2 linked regions of the Candidatus Ruthia magnifica str. Cm (Calyptogena magnifica) genome follow. The protein of the gene in region 1 binds, or shares a complex with, the protein of each later gene. Links are inferred from orthologs where the notes say so. Each region holds a gene or a part of one and is shown in the gene's direction. Other genes may lie near its edges.

Region 1 (3,227 bases):
ATTTAAACGCTCACGTTTAATTGGTAGGCGATTTCGTTTAGTACACGTTGTGTTTTCAGCACGTAAATTTATTGAAGTGGCTACTTTTAGGTCGGGTAAGGTGCAAACCGCTAAAAACGGTGTTGTTATTCGTGATAATTGCTATGGTAATATTGAAGACGATGTTGTGCGTAGGGACTTTAATATTAACGCGCTTTATTATGATATTAAAACACAAGAAATTATTGATTATGTGGGCGGACTTGAGGATATAAAAGCGAAAGAAATGCATATTATTGGCAATCCAGGTATAAGGTTTGAGCAAGATCCAGTGCGCATGATTAGAGCTATTAGGTTTCAAACTAAATTAGAGTTCCAATTGAGTTATGAAATTAAGTCGGCTATTTTTGAACAAGCATCACTTCTTGGTAATATTTCTACAGTGCGTTTGTATGAAGAGTGTATTAAATTGTTTCATAATGAGTATGGGTTTGAAGTGTATGAGCGCTTAGAAAAATATGGTTTATTAAAATATTTATTTAAACAAACTCATAAGAATGAATTTATCAAAAAGGCCTTGTTAAACACATCGGATAGAATTAAAAAAAATCAATCTGTCACGCCTGTATTTTTATTTGCTGTATTTTTATGGCGGGCCTATAATGAGCGTTTTATTGCGCTTAAAAAGAAACAAAGTTGCTCGTCTTTAGCAATGAAACAGGCTTCTGAGGAGGTGATTATTAATCAAATTAAACAAGTTTCGTTACCCAGGTGGTTAAGTGCTATAATTAAGGATATTTGGCTAATGCAATCAAGATTGGAAAAAATGCAACCAAAAAAAGTCAAAGTATTACTAAGCAATCCACGTTTTAGAATGGCATACGATTTTTTATTATTACGCTCTATGAGCATTAACCCAGAATTAGTTGAAGCGGCTAAATTTTGGACCAAAGCCCAACAGTGAAATCAGTTTTAATTACAGGCTATTTAAGTGGTATTGGCTTATGTTTAGCTAAAGGATTAAAGCAAAAAGGCTATCGAATATTTACCACTGTCAAAAGTAATGGGGATATTAAAAAGTTAAAAAACTTTTGTCTTCTTATGTATCCATTCAACGTGTTATGAATCATGTTTATGAAAAATTTGATTAATATAATGGTACTTAACCAATGTATTTGTCTTGCATGAATTAACTAACTTGATGTTAGCAAAAATAAAAGCTAACAATCAAGACAGAATTATTTATTTAAGTTTAGTTTTATATTTTGTGGCAATGCCTTTTATGGGGTTTCGTATAACGCCTCTAAATTTTCCATTAAAAGTTTAATCGATACATTAAAAACTGGGATTATCAAATATCAAATACCAACATCCAGAAGGTTGATTGAGCCTAAGTTTAGAAAAAATATTGACATAGACGCTAGTGATTATCACAGCTACCAGTAAATGATTAAGCGTCTAAATACTGATAAATTAGCCGTTTATACTTTGCTTACAAATTTGGGTTACTTTTTAAATTAAATTATTTTCTATACTTGAAAAAATACTATCAATAAAAATAATAGATAAAATACTAAAAAAACAAGTAGTTGAGGAAAAGGTAAAATGGCAAAAAAATTTGATTTTAATCAGGGTTTAATCGATTTAGAAAAAATTGTAAAAACCATGGAATCTGGTGATTTAAGCCTTGAGAATTCGCTTGATTACTTTTCTAAAGGTGTGGCGTTAACCAAGCTATGCCAAAGTGCATTAAATGAAGCAGAACAAAAAATTTTTATGCTAACTGAGCAAGATAATTATACAAACGAAAATCCATTAAAGGATTTGTAAGATTTTGTACTACTCTAAGCGTTAAATATCGAACTAGGGTTTTTAAGAAATGGATTTTAATATTTACATCACAAGGGTTAATGCTAAATTAGACCAACACTTATCAGCACAAGGTTCTTTGGCTAAAGCAATACGCTATAGCACACTAGCTAATGGTAAACGCTTTAGACCTATTCTTGCTTATTGTGTTGCTAATATTTTTAACACAAATTTAAATTTGGTCGATTCCAGCAGTTGTGCTGTTGAATTTATTCATACTTATTCTTTAATTCATGACGATTTACCAGCCATGGATGATGATGATATACGTCACAATCAGCCAGTTTGTCACAAACGCTTTGGTGAAGCTCAAGCAATTTTAGCAGGTGATGGGTTGCAAGCATTAGCATTTGAAGTATTGGTTAATGATGATTTAATTAGTGCTGATATCAAAATTGAGTTGTTAAAGTCTTTGACTCACGCCTCATTTGAAATGGTAGAAGGTCAAGCAATTGATTTATCTATTATTGCAAAACAGGTGAATATTGCAACGCTAGAAACCATGCACCGAAAAAAAACAGGGGCACTACTAAGCTGTGCAGTTAATTTGGGGGCAATCGTTTCTAAAATGTGCAATAATAAGGACAGCGTTATTCTAAATACTTTCTCTAAGGATATTGGTTTGGCGTATCAAATTCAAGATGATGTGCTTGATATTGAAACGCCTGATGCGTTATTAGGTAAAAATCAATATTCTGATGAGTGTAAAGACAAACCCACCTATCCATCTTTATTGGGTTTGGATAAATCAAAACTTACCTATAAGAATTTATACAAAAAAGCCAGTGACGATTTGGGTTTGTTAAGTGTAGATGCGACAGAATTACAACAATTAACGGCTAATTTACAAACAAGATTGTTTTAAAATTGAACTAAGATACTACCCCAACTAAAGCCAGCACCAATCCCTTCAAATAATAGACTGTCACCTTTTTTAATGCGACCATCCCTAACTGCTGTATCAAGTGCCAATGGAATAGAAGCGGCAGAAGTGTTGCCATGATTTTCAAGGGTAACAATGACCTTGTTTATTGGGATTTTTATACGTTTGATAACGGCTGATATAATACGAATATTAGCCTGATGTGGCACCATCCAATCTAACTTGTCTGAGTTTAAATTGGCCTCTTTAAGTGTATCTTCTGCCAAAGAAGATAAACGGTTTACGGCAATTTTAAAAACTTCATTGCCAGACATTTCAATAAAGCCAATTTCATTAATATAATTATTACTAACTTGGAGTGAAGATAAGTAACTACCATCACTGAATAGTTTTGAGTGCAAGATACCAGTATCATTACTACCGCTTAACACCACCGCACCAGCACCATCACCAAATAAAACTGCAGTGGAGCGGTCATTCCAATTAACAATTCTTG
Region 2 (3,341 bases), 270 kb from region 1 along the record:
CAAATTCAGTAGCACGTTTGGCTCAACTTTATAAGTCAACCTTGGGTGGTTTGAATCCTAGAATTATGATCAATGGTGAACAAATCTACTTATCCAATAAACATACTACAAACCACATTAGAGCGTTGCTATTAGCAGGTATTCGGGCGGTATCTTTGTGGAAATCCCAAGGTGGTAAAACTTGGCATTTACTATTTAATAAGAAAAAGATACTTAATTTGATTAGCTCATTAGAGGGATTGAATAAATAATCCTAACACTCTCTAGACTTTTAGCATCTAAGACTTTATAATTATGCTTTTAATATATTTTATATTTCTCTTAATAATGGCCAATTCAGCAGGTTCTAGAAAACGCGCAAGACAAGCAGTCAAACGTAACAAACACAATTCACAAATTCGCGCTAAAGTTCGTACTTTTATTAAAAAAGTTGCTTACGCTTTAGAAGCGGGCAACAAAGAACAAGCACAAAGCGGTTTTAGCATCATGCAAAAAATAATTGACCAAGCAGTAAACAAAGGCTTAATGCACAAAAGCCAGGCGGCAAGAAAAAAATCACGCTTAAATGCACAAATTAAAGCATTGTAAAATTAGTATTTAAAATTTTACAAAATCCATTTAAAAGAGGGTTTTTGTGTTTACGCCTTTATAATATTCAAGACATTTTTAAAAAAACGTGGTTTTCACCCATTTATTTTCTTGAATAGCGACATGATAAACGAGTATGACAAAGCATTATTTAAAAGCAGCAACCCCCCCGATAAATCATGTTTCAAGAGCCGATTAAAAAGCCTTTAAGGTTCATACCTACATTCTCACAGTAGTTTATTTGGCTCAAATATAATCAATTATGTTCGAAATGATCTTTATAATTTTGCCCGTACGAAGATGATGGTACAGGTACAGTATTTACCCTCTTAAAACAAAACTAGATCATGTTTAATATTGATGAAATTTACACGATCTCTAATTTTTTGTTCTTATGCAATAAGACCATTGAGGATAAAATTCCTACTTGTTGGTTACAAGGAGAAATATCCAATTTAACACGCCCAGAATCAGGTCATTGGTATTTTTCTCTAAAAGACAGTAAAGCCCAAGTGTACTGTGTTTTATTTCGGTTTAATCAGCGTCATATTAAGTTTAACCCTAAAAATGGCATGGAAGTTTTAGTTCACGTCACACCTACTTTATACAAGGCACGAGGTAATTTTCAGCTCATCATACAACATCTTGAACCCGTAGGTATTGGTAATTTAAACCTTGCCTTTGAGCAACTAAAAAATAAGCTTGTTAATGAAGGCTTATTTGACAACATTCATAAAAAACCATTGCCTAATATTATTAACACCATTGGTGTTATTTCTTCATCAACAGGTGCGGTTATTCAAGACATTATTAAAGTATTGAATAACCGTTATCCCTTTTCTGATATTTTATTATTTGATTCAATGGTTCAAGGTCAAGGCTCAGTGAAAAAACTCACAAATGCTTTAAATGCAGCTGACCAATCAGGCAAGTGTGACGTTATTATTATTGCCCGAGGTGGTGGCTCATTAGAAGACTTATGGGCGTTTAATGAAGAAACACTAGCAAGAGCAATCTTCAAGGCAAGCACTCCAATTATTAGTGCAATTGGCCATGAAACTGATACCACAATTTCTGATTTTGTCTGTGATATTTGTGCACCTACACCAAGTGCTGCTGCCATGTTAGTCACACCTGATCGACTAGAATTACTCGCCAATACTGATAAGTTATATATGCGATTACATCAATCTTATCAACAAACTTTGCATGATTATCAATCTGTTCTTAATCAACTTAAATTAAGAATACCAATCTCAAATAAACAAATTGCTTTTTTTAGTCAAAAACTTGACCATGTAAGCATCAATCTTAACAATCATGTAAAATCAACACTTGTATTGAATAATGCCAAACTTAACTCGATATTTTCTGCCTTAAAACAGCACTCCCCTATTGAAGCCATAAAACATATTAAGATTTTAAACCAAGTATCTTTTGCTCAACTCAAACATCAAATCAAACAAATAATTAACATTAATAATAGCGCTTTATATTTAGCAAACGAAAAACTTAAAAAAGCAATAGCCACTTTGACCGATAAGCATAAAACCACATTATCCATTCAAGCTAACTCACTCCATCATTTGTCACCACTTAATACACTTTCGCGAGGGTTTAGCATTACCACTAATGCAAAAAATCAAATATTATCTTCAATAACTGATATTAAAATTAATCAAGCCATTACCACTCAATTAGCTGATGGAAAACTATATTCTAATATTAAAAAAATTGAAAAAAATTAACTTCATCATCTTACTGTCATTATCCAATATTACATTGGCTAATATCAACATTGAAAATACACCCATACCTGGCGGCATTGCTGTGGTTGATTTTCAAAGCAACCATTCAAATCCAAAGGCTTTTTATAGTAATATTCCTATCTACACTCAGTATATCAAAAACCAATACTGGCAAGCATTGATAGGCATACCACTACTCTCAGAAGTGGGAGAGAAATATATCACTATTAAAGGTTTTTTCACTCAAAAAATCACATTTACAGTATATGGGCATCACTATAAAGAACAACACATCACTCTTACTGACAAAAAGAAAAAATACGTCAATCCAAATCTTAAACACATGGAGAGAATTAAACGTGAACGCCCTATTTTGCTGAAAACAAGGAAGCTATTTTCTAAAAAATCTTTATTTAATGGACAATTTATTCGACCTGTAAAAGGTGTTATTACCAGCCCCTTTGGGCTTAAATGTTTCTATAATGAACAACTACGTCGAGCGCACACAGGACTAGATTTTTCAGGCAGTGTAGATACACCAATACACGTACCAGCAGACGGTATAGTGATACTCACAGGGTGTTTCTTCTTTAATGGTAATACCGTATTCATTGATCACGGACAAGGGTTAATTAGTGTTTATATTCACATGAATAAATACTTAGTTAAACAAGGCCAGCTGGTTAATCAAGGGGATAAAATTGGCACCATTGGTCAAACTGGACGTGCCACAGGTCCTCACCTACATTGGGGCATTTATCTCAATCAAACTACAGTTAATCCAAATTTATTACTTAGGTGTATTTAATGAAATCTAATGTGTCTTTATTGCGTAGACTAGGTGCTATGTCCTATGATATTTTCTTGGTGTTTTCTTTAATGTTTTTTGTCACTGGGGTCATTATTATTGTTTTTTTTAATACCAAAGCACCAAATGGCAATACTTTATTTTATGTAGTAACAATACCAATAACTTATCTATACTTTACTTGGTCGTGGGTTAAA

What was found.
Region 2: the proteins of RMAG_RS02410 (region 1) and xseA are in contact, whole or in part, in a cryo-EM structure (PDB 8TXR), measured with the Escherichia coli proteins. The link is inferred for Candidatus Ruthia magnifica str. Cm (Calyptogena magnifica) from one-to-one orthologs.

Annotation. Positions count from the first base shown.
Region 1 is NC_008610.1:528,742-531,968, forward strand. Bases 314-3,196 are described here. They hold RMAG_RS02410 (exodeoxyribonuclease VII small subunit), read left to right. Parts: upstream 314-1,584; coding sequence 1,585-1,809; downstream 1,810-3,196. Other genes in these bases: pcnB (polynucleotide adenylyltransferase PcnB), read left to right, coding at 314-943; RMAG_RS02415 (polyprenyl synthetase family protein), read left to right, coding at 1,859-2,713; RMAG_RS02420 (beta-ketoacyl-ACP synthase III), read right to left, coding at 2,710-3,196. In the rest of the region: more of pcnB, read left to right, coding at 1-313; more of RMAG_RS02420, read right to left, coding at 3,197-3,227. UniProt on the Escherichia coli protein: Bidirectionally degrades single-stranded DNA into large acid-insoluble oligonucleotides, which are then degraded further into small acid-soluble oligonucleotides.
Region 2 is NC_008610.1:797,628-800,968, forward strand. The notes cover bases 139-3,135. They hold xseA (exodeoxyribonuclease VII large subunit), read left to right. Parts: upstream 139-935; coding sequence 936-2,336; downstream 2,337-3,135. Other genes in these bases: hflD (high frequency lysogenization protein HflD), read left to right, coding at 139-251; rpsT (30S ribosomal protein S20), read left to right, coding at 328-588; RMAG_RS03710 (peptidoglycan DD-metalloendopeptidase family protein), read left to right, coding at 2,323-3,135. Also shown: more of hflD, read left to right, coding at 1-138; more of RMAG_RS03710, read left to right, coding at 3,136-3,144; RMAG_RS03715 (RDD family protein), read left to right, coding at 3,144-3,341. UniProt on the Escherichia coli protein: Bidirectionally degrades single-stranded DNA into large acid-insoluble oligonucleotides, which are then degraded further into small acid-soluble oligonucleotides.